Regions from separate parts of the Sphingobium sp. LMC3-1-1.1 genome, predicted to be linked through region 3. Evidence: riboswitches for the same ligand, from Rfam matches in the RefSeq annotation. Region 3 holds a riboswitch; each other region holds the start of a gene.
What was found. A riboswitch is a leader RNA that binds a small molecule or an ion and turns the genes downstream of it on or off. The one in region 3 is predicted to bind cobalamin.
Positions count from the first base shown of each region.

Region 1: it holds a riboswitch for cobalamin, as region 3 does, so the genes downstream of both, MRBLMC3_RS21590 (TonB-dependent receptor plug domain-containing protein) here and MRBLMC3_RS10715 (cobalamin biosynthesis protein CobG) in region 3, are expected to answer to the same signal.
Region 2: it holds a riboswitch for cobalamin, as region 3 does, so the genes downstream of both, MRBLMC3_RS10255 (TonB-dependent receptor) here and MRBLMC3_RS10715 (cobalamin biosynthesis protein CobG) in region 3, are expected to answer to the same signal.

Region 1 is NZ_JBEGHQ010000078.1:82,604-87,767, reverse strand. Features, by position in the region: gene MRBLMC3_RS21595 (ABC transporter substrate-binding protein) at 1-347, shown strand, start outside; gene MRBLMC3_RS21590 (TonB-dependent receptor plug domain-containing protein) at 352-2,166, opposite strand; cobalamin riboswitch at 2,336-2,549, opposite strand; gene MRBLMC3_RS21585 (threonine ammonia-lyase) at 2,633-3,616, shown strand; gene mobA (molybdenum cofactor guanylyltransferase) at 3,616-4,152, shown strand; gene cobA (uroporphyrinogen-III C-methyltransferase) at 4,257-5,051, opposite strand; gene MRBLMC3_RS21570 (molybdopterin-dependent oxidoreductase) at 5,038-5,164, opposite strand, start outside.
Region 2 is NZ_JBEGHQ010000010.1:11,056-16,219, reverse strand. Features, by position in the region: gene MRBLMC3_RS10260 (hypothetical protein) at 1-670, opposite strand, end outside; gene MRBLMC3_RS10255 (TonB-dependent receptor) at 738-2,882, opposite strand; cobalamin riboswitch at 3,060-3,301, opposite strand; gene arsH (arsenical resistance protein ArsH) at 3,556-4,302, opposite strand; gene arsB (ACR3 family arsenite efflux transporter) at 4,299-5,164, opposite strand, start outside.
Region 3 is NZ_JBEGHQ010000012.1:67,795-72,958, reverse strand. Features, by position in the region: gene cobN (cobaltochelatase subunit CobN) at 1-1,972, shown strand, start outside; gene cobO (cob(I)yrinic acid a,c-diamide adenosyltransferase) at 1,969-2,574, shown strand; gene bluB (5,6-dimethylbenzimidazole synthase) at 2,571-3,200, shown strand; cobalamin riboswitch at 3,273-3,491, shown strand; gene MRBLMC3_RS10715 (cobalamin biosynthesis protein CobG) at 3,662-4,726, shown strand; gene MRBLMC3_RS10710 (precorrin-8X methylmutase) at 4,726-5,164, shown strand, end outside.

The DNA of each region.
Region 1 (5,164 bases), on a different contig from region 3:
AGCGGCGCGGCTATATGACCGGCACCGGCACGCTGGTCGACGACCTGATGCGGCGCGTGGGCCTGGTCAACCTGGCGGCCAGGCTGGGCAAGCCGGCACTGTCGCAGCTTTCGCTGGAGGAGATGATCGCCGCCCGCCCGGACTGGCTGATCGTCGAGGCGGGGAGCGAGAAGGTGGTCGATCAGGGGACGGAGATGCTGCACCATCCGATATTGCGCGCCATTCCGCGCATCCGCGTGCCGCAGGCGTGGACGGTGTGCGGCGGCCCCGCCTATGTCGACGCCGCAAGGAGCATCACGGCGCAGCTTGACGGCGCGGCGCAGATCAACGCCGCGCCACGCCCATAAGCCGTCAGAAGCGCACACGCACGCCGCCGAAGGCCGATCGCCCATAGGTGCCATAGCCATAGACCGTGGCGTATTTCGCATCGGTGACATTGTCGATGCGGCCATAGATTTCCAGCTTCTCCATGATCGGGAAAGACGCCCGGATGTTCGCTATCGCATAGCCGTCCAGCCGTACCAGATTGGTCGCGTCGTTGAAGCTGTCGCCCACCATCGTCACGGTGGCGCCGGTCGACAGGCCGAAGGGCCAGACATAATCCGCCGAAACGCTGACCGCGTCGGGGGCGCGGCGGGGCAGCCGGGCGCCGCTACTGCGGTCGCGCGCATCGACATGGCTGTAGGCGGCCGTGACGGTCAGCGCATCGACCGGCCTCAGCGTCAGCATCGCCTCCACCCCCTTGGCGCGGGTGCGGTCGAGATTATTATACCCGCCATAGAGGCCGATCGAATAATCATAGTTGATCTGGTTTCTGGTATCGCGGCGGAACGCCGTGACGGAGAGGATCGCCCGGTCGCCGTCGAGCCTCTGGTCAAAACCGATATCGTAGCTTTTCGACCGCTCGGGACGCAGGCCGGCATTGCCGACATCGGCGCCGTAAAGCTGGTAGAGCGACGGCGCCTTGAACCCCTCGCCATAGCTCATGCGGATATTGGTCGCGCCGGCATTGGGCGTGTAATTGGCGTTGGCGCCGAAGGTCGTCGCGCCGCCGAACTGGCTGTGATCGTCATGCCGCACGCCGCCGGTCAGCGACAGGCCGGCAAGGGGCTTGACGACGGCCAGCGCATAGACGCTGTCGATATCGGCCTTGTGGCGTTCGGTGGAACCGAAGCCGGAAAAGTCATAGTCGGGCCGCTCATGTTCATAGCCGAAGACCAGCTTCGCCTGATCCACCGGCTGGTAGATCCCTTCATATTCGAAGCGCAAATTGGTGCCGGAATAGGCATAAGGCCCGAAAGCAGACGTATAGTCGCGGTCGATGCGGAACCAGGTGACGGCCGCCCGATTGGTGAGCCTGCCGTCGAACAGCGCGAGGTTGAGGCCCGCATAGCCGACATATTGATCCGATTTCGAGGAGTCCGTGGTGCTGTCCACCACGCCATTGTCGGTATCCAGGTCGGCATGGATATAATAGCCGCGCAGGTCGAGGTTGAGGGTATCGGTGAAGGACAGCTTCAGCCTGGCATTGGCGGCGATATTCTCATAGCCGTCCCTTTCGGTGCCGCTGGCGGCGGAGGAAATGCCGTCGGTGTTGAAATAGGCGATGCCGACGCCGCCCGACGCGATGCCGCTGCCGCCCGAAACGTCCGCCTTCGCGTTCAGCGTATTGCTGTAGCCGTAATCGACGGAGGCATTGCCGGCAAAGCCGGTGCCGGGCGTTCCGGTCATGACGTTGACCACGCCGCCGATCGCCTGGCTGCCGTAGACGATCGAGTTGGAGCCGCGCAAAATCTCGATCCGCTGGATATTGCCGGTCAGCAGATTGCCGAAATCGTACATGTCGCCGATGCCGCTGGGGTCGTTGACCTTGACCCCGTCGATCAGCACCAGCGTCTGCGTCGTTTCCGCGCCGCGCAGCGAAACCCCGGTCACGCCGCCCAGGCTGCCGCTGCGGTTGAAGCGCACGCCCGGCGTGGTGGCCAGCAGGTCGACCACGCTGACGCTCTGGCGGGTGCGGATGGTGTCGGCGTCGATCACGGTGACGGCCTGGCCGACCTCGTCGCGCGGCTGTTCGATGCCCAGCGCGGTGACGATGATCTCATCCTCCGCCAGCGCAGGTGCGGCCGCGAGCAAGGCGGCGATGGAAACGGAAATCCTCAACATGTCTGTCTTCCCCCTGAGCGCGATGCAACATGGCTCAGGGCGTCCGCTCATGCGGCCGGACAGGGGAAAATGGCTGGCGCCCGCGCCCTCCCCCACACCGATGCGGCCCCGCGCCGCTTCGTCGCTCAGACGGAGAACACCGTGCCGTGGCCATACCCTGGACCAAGGCAAGAGCGACCATGCGCCGGCAGGTCTCCTGGCTCGCGGGTCAATGCGGCGATGCACGCCTTCCCGGACTTGCGTCCAGTGGCCGGCCCTGGGGGCCGAAGTGCATCGCGCTCACCGCTTACAGTTGCAGGGACAGCCGCGGATTGGGACGGCTTCCCGTCCGCACCGCATTCCCGTTTTCAGCCCTTCCGGGCACCGGCGCGATCTTCCTTGCGCGCAGGGGCTTTGCCCTGCCCGCGCCGGGCGCCATAAGGGAAAGCGGCGGCCATGCCAAGGGGCAGCCGCAGAAGGAGATTGCATGTCGTTCGCCATCAACGCCGCCGATGTCGAGGATGCGGCGCGGGTCATCGCCCCCGCCGCCATCCGCACCCCCCTGCTGGAAAATGCGGCGCTCAACGCCCGCTGCGGCCGGCGGGTGCTGGTGAAGTTCGAGGGCGCGCAGCACAGCGGATCGTTCAAGTTCCGCGGTGCCTACAACCGGCTGGCCCGGCTGGACGCCGGGGAGCGAAAGGCAGGCGTCGTCGCCTGGTCATCGGGCAATCACGCGCAGGGCGTCGCCTTTGCGGCGCGCTTGCTGGGGATCGCGGCGACGATCGTGATGCCGGCCGACGCGCCCGCGATCAAGACGGCGAACACGCGGGCGCTGGGCGCCGAAGTCGTTGCCTATGACCGCTTCACCGATAACCGGGAGGAGATCGCCACGCGGCTGGCGACCGAGAGGGGCGCGGTGCTGGTGCCGTCCTTCGACGATCCCTTCATCATGGCGGGCCAGGGCACGATCGGGCTGGAGATCATGGAGCAGGCCGCCGAAGCAGGCGCGAAGATCGGCCAGATCCTGGTCAATTGCGGCGGCGGCGGCATGGTGTCGGGGATCGCGACGGCGGTGAAGGCGCGCATGCCCGAGGTCAATATCCATGCGGTGGAACCGGAAGCGTTCGACGATACGGCGCGGTCCCTGGCCAGCGGCAAGCGGGAAAGCGTGTCGCCCGATGCGCGGTCGATCTGCGACGCACTGCTGTCTCCCACGCCGGGAGCGCTGACCTTTCCCATCAACCAGGCGCTGTTGTCCGGGGGCCTGGCGGTGAGCGACGATCAGGTGCGCGACGCGATGCGCTTTGCCTTTTCCGTGCTCAAGCTGGTGGTCGAGCCGGGCGGAGCCGCATCGCTGGCGGCCATGCTGGCCGGGATTGCTCCGCCTGCCGATGGGGCCGGCGTCGTGGTGCTTTCAGGCAGCAATGTCGATCCCGACAGCTATGCCCGGATCATAGGCGGCGGCGCATGATGCGGCTGATGGGGGCAGTGCTGGCTGGCGGGCGGTCCAGCCGGTTCGGCAGCGACAAGGCGCAGGCGATGCTGGAGGGGCGCACCCTGCTGGACCATGCGGTGGAGGCGCTGGGCCGCCATGTCGAAACCGTCGTGGTCTGCGGCCGGCAGGTGGAGGGCATGATCGGGCTGGCGGATCGGCCCGCCGCGGACATGGGGCCGTTGGGCGGCCTCAACGCGGCGCTGCATCATGCCCTGGCGCAGGGTTATGACGCCGTGCTGACGACCGGGTGCGACGTGCCCGCCTATCCGGACGGCCTGGCGCAGGCCCTGATCGGCCCTGAACCCGCCATCCTCAAGGGGCAGCAACTGGCCGGATTCTGGCCCGCTTCGCTGGCGGGCGAACTGGATGCCCATCTGGCGGAGGACAATAACAGATCGATCCGGGGCTGGCTGGAGCGGGTCGGCGCCCGGATCGTCGACCGGCCCGAATTCGTGCTGCCCAACATCAACCGGCCGGAGGATCTGCAGGCCCTCGCAAAGGACAGTCGATGAATGGAGTGCTTCCGCGAACGCACTTGAACGAGGCAAGCCGCGAGAGCGCCCCGTACCGACTTTGAACGGGCCTCCCGCCTTCGCGGGAGCATGCTGCGCTGTCGTTAATTGGTCAGGGCTACAGCCGCCATGGTCTCCACCGGCGCATGCGTCCCGGCCACCGCCTCCCCGATCAGCAGAAGCGTCGGGTCTTCGTCGCTGATCGTCCGCACCAGGAAGGCCAGAGCCGACAGCTTGCCCCGGATCAGCCGTTCGGTCGGCAGGGAGACATTGACCGCCACCATCACCGGCGTTTCGGGATCGCGCCCGGCGGCGATCAGGCAATGGCTGATCTCGCCCGCCGCGGCCCTGCCCATATAGATGCCGATCGTGCCGCCCGGACGGGCCAGCGCTTCCCAGTCCAGCTTCAGCGGTTCGCCCGCCTTCAGATGCGCTGTGACCAGCGTCAGCCCCCGCGCCACGCCGCGCAGGGTGAGCGAGGCATGGCCGCTCGCCGCCGCAGCGCTGGCCGTGGTGATGCCGGGGCAGATGCGCACGGAAACGCCCGCCTCCGCCAGATGCGCCATCTCTTCCGCCGATCGGCCAAAGACCGAGGGGTCGCCGCCCTTCAGGCGCACGACGCGCCTGCCCGTCCTGGCGGCCGCGAGCAGCAGGTCGTTGATGCTGTCCTGCGCCTTGGAATGGCGGCCCGAACGCTTGCCGACGCTGACCCGCTCCACCCCCGGGGGAATGAGGTCGATCACGCCCGGCCCGACCAGCGCGTCGTAGAAGACGACCTCTGCCGCGGCGATCAGCCTTTCCCCCTTGCGCGTGAGCAGGTCCGGATCACCCGGCCCCGCGCCGACCAGCCATACCTGTCCGGGCGCGATCAGGTCCTGGGGCAGTTCATTCGGCTGCATGAAGCGTCTCCTGCATGCTTTGGGCAAGGATATTGGCGAGCGCGGGGCGGCATGACCCGCAATTGGTGCCCGCGCCCAGCGCCTTGCCGATGGCGGGCACATCGACCAGTTGC
Region 2 (5,164 bases), on a different contig from region 3:
ACCCCGCGACATGATGCCACCGCTGCCAGCCGCGATAGGGCGAAATCCGCCCGCCCTTGTAGCGGCGGCGCAGCCGCATACGCAGCACCCCGATCCACATGCCGCTGACCGCCCCTATGATACTTGCCCCGGAGGTCCAGAGGATCACCTGCCGCCAGAGCGGCTGGTCCTGACGCAGCGCAGTCGGATAAATCCAATGAGGAACCGATCCGAGCCAGTTCCAGAACCGCTCTGTGCGGTTCGTGTCCAGCACCACAGTTCCGGTGGTCGATGCGACGTAGAGGACCAACCCATCCGGCCGGTCGAGCGTGACCTTCCATAATGGCCGATAGCGGTTAAACCCGCTGCCAACCGTCCATTGATCCCGCTCGATCAGATCCACGGCGGAGGCAGGCGCTTTGCCGAACGCGGCAGCGATGCCGCCAGCCTGGCGAGCCGTGACAGGAGCGACGGCGCGCCCGCTCATTGCCGCCGCCGCCCCGTCGTGCAGCCAGACGGGACCGTCCAACCCTTGTTGCAACACGGCGTCGGCCTGAACACTCCCATGGACCTGCTTCCAGTCGATGGGTGCCAATCCCGCCAGCCGCTCCTGCTGGGTCAGCGACGGGAAAGGCACATACATCATGACGATGCCCGACAGGAACCACATCGCCAGCAACAGGCATGTCACTATGCCCAGCCAGCGATGGGTCAGATACAGCCATCGCTTGCCGCGATGACGCCACCGGGCGCGTGCGTCAGAAATGAGCCGTCACCGAAATGTCGATGGAACGGGGGCGGCCCAATATCCACTGCTCGTCATTATAGGTGGTGGTCGCATAATCCTTGTCAAAGAGATTATAGACCCGCAGGTTCGCCGCGAGATTGGGGGTGAACGCATAGGTCAACCCCGCATCCACCACGGCATAGCCCGGCACCCGGTGGCTGTTGGCGTTGTCCGAGAAGCTCCGGCCGACATAGCGCAAACTGGCATTGGCCCGCAGCGCGTCAATGGGCGCCCAATAGACGGACAGGTTCGCCGCTACTTCAGGCACATTGGGTGGCGTGTTGCCGGTATAGCTGGTGCCGCCGCTGATGAAGTCATCGAAATTAGCGTCCAGCACTGTGCCATTCGCGTCGATGCCGAAGCGGTCGGTCAGTTGCAGCGTCACCGAAGCCTCCACACCCTTGGCGGACCGCTGGCCGATCTGTTCTATGGGACTAGTCGGCGTCTGTTGCGCTACCAGCTTCTTCTTGACGATACGATAGGCCGCCAGAGTGGCGCTGCCCTTGCCATCGAGGAACATGGCCTTGATGCCGCCCTCGACCTGATCGCCGGTCGCGTTGGTGAAGGCGAACTGGGTCGCATTGGTGGTGAAGGTGGTCAGCGTGCCGAGCGGATCGACGCCGGTCGAATATTGCCCATAGAGCGAGATGTTGGAGGTCGGCCTATAGACGCTGCCGATCCGCCAAGTGGTGTTGCGGAATTTCCGATTGGTCGCGCCATTGGGAAAGGCATTGACCTCGCTGGTGCTGCCGTCCGGGTTATTGACGATGTTCCAGCGTTGCACCTTGTCACGCTCGTGCCGGATGCCTGCGACCACCGAAAGCTGATCGGTCAGCGCCAGGCGGTCTTCGGCAAAGACGCTATATTCGTTGGTCCGCGTGCGATAGCGGGGCGCGATGCCCTGCGTGTCGTAGAACAGGCCCGGATCGAAGTCGAAGGGATCGACAGCATCCTCCTGTGGGTCCGATCCGAAATCATTGGAATAAGTGAGCTTGATGAGATTGGCGTCGAAGCCGACGACCAGATCGTTTTTCAGGCCCGCAATCGGCTTGCTGATGCGGATGGTTGCCTGATCGCCATATTGGGTCTGGTCATGGAAGATGCCCAGATTGTCCATTCGGTTGATCAGGCCGGCGTCGTCATTGTAGAAATAGCTCTCCAGATTTTTGAACAGACGCTTGCTGGTAAGGCGATAGGCGGCGTTGGAGAGGGTGATGCCTTCGGCCACCGTCCAGTCGGCGGTCAGCGTGGTCCGATTGTCGCGATAGTGCAGGCTGGCGTCCGCGACATTATAGTTGCGCCGCTGGTTGCCCTTCACCAACGCCCCGTCGATCAGTGGCGTGCCGAAATATTCCATCGGCCGCTGATTGCCATAGTCGTTGCGCAGGGTGAGCGTGAAGCTGTCGCTTGGCCGGAAGCGCAGCGCACCCGAGAGCGCGAGGCTCTTGGAATGGCCACGGTCGACATACCCGTCCGACGCCCGGTAGCTGGCGTCGATCCGGTAGGAGAGCATCTCGCCCAGCGGTCCACCGACACCTGCCGCCGCGCGCCAGCTATCCTGCGAGCCATATCCTGCTTCCGCGTCAAATTCGGTGCGTTCGGCATTGGGGGATCTGGTGATGATGTTCACCGCGCCGCCCAGCGCGCCCTGTCCGTAGAGCACGGAGGCGGGGCCGTTCAGCAATTCGATCCGCTCGACATTCCACGGGTCGGTGGGGAAGGTGATCGTGCCCGCAACCGGGAACAGCCGGACGCCATCAACCAGTTGCAGCACCGAACCCTGACCGGAAAAGCCGCGCAGCGACAGGGCCGTGCCGCCATTGCCCGGATTGGCGGAGGTGGTGACACCCGGTGCACGGGTTACGGCCGACATTATGTCCAGATCGCCGCGAGCGCGGATCGCGTCGCCATCAATCTGCGCGACGCTGGCTGGCGTTTCGAGCGCGGTCAGCCCCAGGCGCGATCCGGTTTCCGTCTCTTGGAGCAATGCTCCCGGCCGAACGCCCGACACGATGATTTCGGCTGAGCCATCCGCGGCGGTTTCCGCGCCGGCCTGCTGCGTCGTGGTGGCGGCCAGCCCGGTGGCCAGCCAAAATCCTACATTTTTCCATTCCATTGCATGTCTTCCCGGCGTCACGCGACATTCGGGTGGAGACGTGCCGCCAGCGACGGTCGGCGCACGTCAGCAGCCGGACGCCATAGAGCGACCGCCACGCGAACCGATGCGGCCTCCACCGCCCGTTCGTCGCTCAAACGGAAAGATACCGTGCCTTGGCCATCCCCTGGACCGGGCAAGAGCGACCAGACGCTGGCAGGTCTCCTGGCTCGCGGGTCATAGCTTGATGCACGGCCTTCCCAGACCTCGCAGGATTTAGCGTCCGGTCCAGTGGCTGCCTCCTCACACTGGAGGAAGCGATATGCATCGCGCTCGCCGCTTACAGTTGCAGGGACAGCCCCGGATTTGGATAGCCGGAGCCATCCTCACCGCGTTCCCTTTTAAGCCTCTTTCGAGGCACCGGCGCGATCATGCCTGGGACGACGAAGCCGTCGTCCCAGGCAGAGGTGCGTTAGCGGGAGGGTCAATGCTCCGCAAGAGCCTAATCTCACGCCGCCGCGAGACCGAGCCAAGGCGAGATGGCCGATATCCGCATGAGAACCAGGCGCTTAACCAGCGACAACAGGACACGGGATATCGCGAGCATGGGCCAGAACCCGGCTGAGTCCGTCGTACAGCCGGATGCCATGGTTGCTGATCCTGATTTTCGCCGTGCCGGGCTGCTAGCCGTCAATCAAGATTGCGGCGCTATCGCGACTGCCGAATGGTCAGACTCGGCATCAACCGAAATTCCGGCTTCCTTGCGCTCGGAATAGCGATCCACAAGTTGCGCCGCATGCGGTCGCATAAGTACCGTAAAGCGGACCAATTCCTCCATCACATCGACGATGCGCTCGTAGTAGCTCGACGCCCGCATCCGGCCGTCTTGGTCGAACTCCTTGTAAGCCATCGCCACCGACGACTGGTTGGGGATCGTGAACATCCGCATCCAGCGACCCAGCAGGCGCAGCGTGTTGACGGCATTGAACGACTGGGAGCCGCCGGACACCTGCATGACTGCAAGCGTCCGCCCTTGCGTCGGCCGCATCCCGCGAATCTGGAGCGGCAGGTGGTCGATCTGCGTCTTCATGATGCCGCTGATCTGGCCGTGCCGCTCCGGGCTGCACCAGACCATGCCTTCCGACCACAGCGCATGCTCGCGCAATTCATGCACCGCAGGGTGATCGTCTTCCGCCACCTGATCTGGCAGCGGCAGGTCGCTGGGATCGAAGATCCGCGTCTCAGCACCGAAATATTGCAGCAGGCGGGCGGCCTCTTCCACGGCGAGGCGAGAGAAGGAGCGCTCTCGCAGCGAGCCGTAGAGCAGTAGAAAGCGCGGAGGCGGTTGGTCCGGGCCGAGGCCAGCGGCGGGACGAGCCAGCGCAAAGGCCTTGTCCAAGGCAGGCAGATGATCGGGGGCGGTGAGTTCACGCAATCTCATGCGGCAATGGCTTTCTCATACCAGGGACGGGTTCGCTTTACCAAGGCGACGATCGACAGCATCACCGGCACTTCGACTAGCACGCCTACGACCGTTGCCAGCGCGGCGCCGGAGGTGAGCCCAAAGAGGCTGATGGCGGCGGCCACAGCCAGTTCGAAGAAGTTGGAGGCGCCGATCAGCGCCGAAGGGCCGGCGACGCACCACGCCACGCCGAAACGGCGGCTGAGCCAGTAGGCGATGCCGGCGTTGAGATAGACCTGAAACAGGATCGGCACGGCAATCAGCGCGATCACCAGCGGTTGCCGGATGATCTGCTCACCCTGGAAGCCGAACAGCAGCACCAGCGTCAGCAGCAGGCTGGCAAGGCTGATCGGGCTGATGGCGGACAGGAAATGCTGAAGTCCCTTCTCGCCGCCGCGAAGAAGCGCTCGGCGGAGCAGTTGGGAGATGATAACCGGGACGACGATGTAGAGCCCCACCGACAGCGCCAGTGTGTTCCACGGCACGGTGATTGATGCCACTCCCAACAGCAGGCCGACGAGCGGTGCGAAGGCAAAGATCATGATCAAGTCGTTCAGTGCCACCTGGCTCAATGTGTAGTTCGGCTCACCGTCGACAAGGTTCGACCAGACGAAGACCATTGCCGTGCATGGCGCTGCGGCCAGCAGGATCAGGCCCGCAATATAGGACGAGGATGCGCCTGCCGGCAGCATCGGGACGAACAAATAGCGGAGGAAGAACGTCCCGAGCAGCGCCATCGAGAATGGCTTGATCGCCCAGTTCACCACAAGGGTGACGCCGATGCCCCGCCAGTGTTGCCGAAGGCTATGCAGCGCGCCGAAATCGACCCGCAGCAGCATCG
Region 3 (5,164 bases):
GGCGAAGCGCCGCATCGGCGCGTGCATCGTCGATCATCTGACGCCGCCGCTGACGCGCGCCGAGAGCTATGGTCCGCTCAAGGAGCTGGAGGCGCTGGTCGATGAATATTATCTTGCCGCCGGCATGGACCCGCGCCGGCTGGAAACGCTGCGCAAGGACATATTGGCACTCGCCGCCGCACAGGGACTGGACAGGGATGCAGGCGCGCGAGGAAGCGGAGACGAGGCCTTAGCCGCGATTGATAACTATCTGTGTGAGCTCAAGGAAATGCAGATCCGCGATGGATTGCATATCTTCACGCAGAGCCCGGAAGGCCGTCTCCGCCGGGATCTCCTCATCGCCCTCGCCCGCTGTCCCAGAGGGATGGAGGAAGGCCAGCAATCGCTGCTGCGCGCGCTGGCCGATGATCTGGCGCTGGATTTCGATCCCCTGGATTGCGTGATGGGCGAGGCATGGACCGGCGCACGCCCGGCCGCCCTGGAGGCTGTCGCAAAGGCCCCCTGGCGCACCACGGGCGACACGGTCGAACGGCTGGAACTCTATGCCATCGACCTGGTGGACTATCTGTCCCGCGAACAGGGGAATGACGGCATTCAGCGGAAAGGTGCCCCAGGCCGACGGAGCGAGGCCGTTCTCAAGGCCATCGAAGCCGATCTCGCCCCCCGCGTCGATGCCTGCGGACGTGCCGAAAAGGCCGCGCTCCTCGACGCCCTTGACGGCAAATTCGTCGCTCCCGGCCCTTCCGGAGCGCCCACCAGGGCCCGGCCCGACGTCCTTCCCACCGGCCGCAATTTCTATTCGGTCGATACCCGCGCCGTGCCCACGGTCGCCGCCTGGAATCTCGGGCAACGCTCCGCCGATCTCATCGTGCAGGACTATCTCCAGCGCGAGGGCGACTATCCTCGCGCCATCGCCCTTTCGGCCTGGGGCACCGCCAATATGCGCACGGGCGGCGACGACATTGCGCAGGCGCTCGCCCTGATGGGCGCGCGTCCCCGCTGGGACTGGGCTTCCGGCCGCGTCATCGGGTTCGAGGTCATGAAGATCGCGGAACTGGGCCGCCCGCGCGTCGACGTCACCTTGCGCGTTTCGGGCTTCTTCCGGGATGCCTTCCCGGAGCAGATCGACCTTGTCGACAGCGCAGCCCGCGCCGTCATGGCGTTGGACGAACCGGAGGAGGACAACCCGGCGGCAGCGCGCCACCGGGCGGAAACCGCGGCGTTGATCGCGGAGGGCATGGCGGAAAAGGTCGCGCTGCGCCGGGCAGGCAGCCGCGTCTTCGGGTCGAAACCCGGCGCTTATGGCGCAGGCCTTCAGGCGATGATTGACGAGAGGATCTGGCATGACAGGTCGGACCTGGCCAATGTCTATCTCGACTGGGGCAGCCATGCCTATGGCGGCGGGGTGGAGGGCGACAGCGAACGCAGCCTCTTCGCCCGGCGCCTGACCGACGCCGACGCCCTGATACAGAATCAGGACAATCGCGAGCACGACCTGCTCGATAGCGATGATTATTATCAGTTCGAAGGCGGCATGGCCGCCGCCGTCGAGCATCTCTCCGGCAGGAAGCCTCTCAGCTATCATAACGACCACAGCCGCCCCGAACGTCCTGTCATCCGCACGCTGGAGGATGAGATTGGCCGTATCGTCCGCGCCCGCGTCACCAACCCCAAATGGATCGCCGGGATGATGCGCCACGGCTATAAGGGTGCGTTCGAAATCGCCGCCTCGGTCGACTATCTGTTCGCCTTCGCCGCCACCACCCATGCCGTCAAGGACCATCATTTCGACGCCGTCCATGCCGCCTTCATGGAGGATGAGACGGTCCGCGCCTTCATGGCGCAGGCCAATCCGGCAGCCCTGCGGGAAACCGCCGCCCGCCTCCACGAAGCGCTGGACCGCGCCCTTTGGAAGCCCCGGTCGAACAGCGCCGCCATGCTTCTCTCCCAAATCAAGGATGCCTCGCAATGATCGAACGCACGCCCGAACAACATGCCGAAAAGATGAAGAAGAAACAGGCCGCCCATGACAGGATCATGGCTACCAAGACGCAGGAAAAGGGCCTGTTGATCGTCCACACCGGCAAGGGCAAGGGCAAGACGACCGCCGCCCTGGGCATGGTGGTCCGCGCCATCGGCCATGACAGGAAGGTGGGCGTCGTCCAGTTCGTCAAGGGCGCGATGACCACCGGAGAAAAACGGGTGTTCGATGCGTTTCCGGACAATGTCGAATTCAAGCCGATGGGCGAAGGCTTCACCTGGAATACGCAGGACCGGACCCGGGACATTGCCCTGGCGCGCGAAGCGTGGGATGAGGTGAAACGCATGATCGCCGATCCGGCCTATGACATGGTCCTTGCCGATGAACTCAACATCGTCCTGCGCTACGACTACCTGCCCGTGGCAGAGGTCCTGGAAGCCGTGACCGCCAGAAGCCCGATGAAGCATGTGCTCATCACCGGCCGCAACGCGCCCGAAGCGCTGATCGACGCGGCCGATCTCGTCACCGAAATGACGCTTGTCAAACATCCCTTCCGCAGCGGCGTGAAGGCCCAGCCGGGAATCGAATTCTGACACACACCGCCTTCGACATCGCCGCCTTCGAGGATCTGGTCCACCTGCGCCGCGACGTGCGCCATTTCCTGACCGACCCGCTGGACGAAAGCGAGGTGGAAAGGCTGCTCGCCCTTGCGCACAGCGCCCCGTCCGTGGGGCTTTCGCAGCCCTGGCGGTTCGTCCGGATCGAAACGCCGGGGCTGCGCGAGGATCTCGCCGTCCATGTCGATGCCCAGATCGCCAGAGCGGGCAAGATCTACGATGGAGAGGAGGACCGGCTCTACCGCAGCCTCAAATTGCACGGTCTGCGCGAAGCGCCCGTGCTGTTCGCCGTCTATTGCGACGAAGGCACTGAAACGGGGCACAGGCTGGGCGCAATCACCATGCCGGAGGCGCGCCGCTACAGTTGCGTGATGGCCATCCACACATTGTGGCTTGCCGCCCGCACGCGCGGCATTGGGCTGGGCTGGGTGTCGATACTGGATCCCGCGACGGTGGATGCGATGCTCGCCATTCCCGGCAACTGGCGCTGCCTCGGGCTGATATGCCTGGGCTATCCTGTAAGCGAAGAGGCTACGCCGGAACTGGAAAGACGGGGCTGGGAACATCGCACCGACTGGCATTCCGCGATCGTCACGCGCTGACGATTGCCGCTGAACGGCTCTTTCCTTTCCCGTCCTCCCCGCCTATGAGGCGTTGCTGGAACGGGTTCCGCCCGCTCCATCGATCGCGTCGGTGCCCCGCGAGGGGCTTAAATGGGAACGCGGTGCGGGAGGATGCTCCCTAATCCGCGGCTGTCCCTGCAACTGTAAGCGGCGAGCAAGGCAAGGACGGCCCCCCATCCGGGATGGCCAGCCACTGGAGCAATCCGGGAAGGCCCGTGCCAAGGCGACGACCCGCAAGCCAGGATACCTGCCGAACGCAAAGGTCGCTCTAGCCATGGTCCAGGGGATGGTCACGGCTCGGTTCTCCGCACGGGCGACGAATGCGGCTGGGGGACATCCTCCGGTCGTCGTTGCGACGTGGGAGGTGAAGTTCGTTGCCAGACGCGCAAAGCGCATCGTCCGCCGCCGTTCGCGGCTGGTGTCCATCGGCATGGCGTCCGATGACGGCAGGCGACGGATTGCTGGTACGGGTGCGCCCCCGACTGGGCCGCCTCACCGTGCCGCAGGCCATCGGACTTGCAAAAGCGGCGCGTTCGCACGGCAACGGCCTGATCGACCTTACCAACCGCGCCGCGCTCCAGCTTCGCGGCGTGGCGGAGCAAAGCCATGCTCCACTGCTCCGGCAACTCATCGCTCTTGGCCTCGCCGATCCCGATCCTGGCCGTGAGGCTCGCGGCAATGTCCTGCTCACGCCCGATTCCTCGCCAGGGGACGACACGGAAAACATCGCCCTCAGCCTGATCGAGCATCTTGATGAAATGCCCGAACTTCCCCCCAAGATCGGGATCGCCATCGACGCCGGCCCTGCGCCCTGTCTGGCAGCTGTTCCCGCGGACTTCCGCTTCGAACGCAGCGCAACGGGCATGCTGCTGCTGAGGATGGACGGACGGATGCTCGGTTCTACCACCAGCGTCGAAAACGCGGCTCGCGACCTGAGCGCCCTTTTCCACTGGTTTCTGGCCACGGGCGGGGCAGCATCTGGCCGCGCAGCCCGGCACAAAGCTCCTCTGCCAACCGTTGCGGATGTCGCGCCCGCGCCGTCCCGCCCGCCTTCCCAAGCGCTGGCGGCGGCAGCCGGCCCGTTTCACGGCATTCCCTTCGGCCAGTTCCATGCCGACAGCCTCATCGCGCTGGCGGAAAAAGGGAATGTCTGCGCCGTGCGCATCACCCCCTGGCGCGGCCTGATCCTCGAAGGAGCCAAGGAGGATGCCGACAACCTCTCCATTGACCGGCTGCTCGGAATGGATGCCTGCCCTGGCGCGCCTGCATGCCCGCAGGCCAGCGTTGCGACCCGCAGCCTCGCCACCCGGCTCGCACCGCTGGTCGATGGCTCCCTGCATGTGTCGGGCTGCGCCAAGGGCTGTGCCCGACAGGTGCCTGCCGACCTTGTTCTCACCGGCAGGCAGGGCCGCTTCGACCTGTCCCGCAACGGCCCCGCCGGATCATCGCCGGAGTTGGCCGGCATGACCGCCGACCAAGTCCTCGCCCATTTTGGAAGGCCCTGATGCCCCAAAACTATGAAACCGATGGCGCCGCCATCTACCGGCAGTCCTTTCGCATCATCCGCGCGGAGGCTGATCTCGGCCGCTTCTCGCCCGAGGAGGAGCGCATCGCCGTGCGCATGATCCATGCGGCGGGACTGGTCGAACTTGCGTCCCGGATCCGCTTTTCTCCCTCCTTCGCAGAAGCTGCCATCGCCGCTCTTCAGGCCGGCGCCCCGATCCTCTGCGACGCGCGCATGGTGTCCGAAGGGATCACCGCAAAGCGCCTGCCGGCCGCCAATCCCATCCTCTGCACGCTGAACGATCCGCAAGTGCCCGCGCTGGCGGAGCGCATGTCCAACACCCGCTCCGCCGCCGCGCTTGAACTCTGGCGGCCTTATCTGGCAGGCGCGCTTGTCGCGATCGGCAATGCGCCGACGGCTCTGTTCCATCTGCTCGACA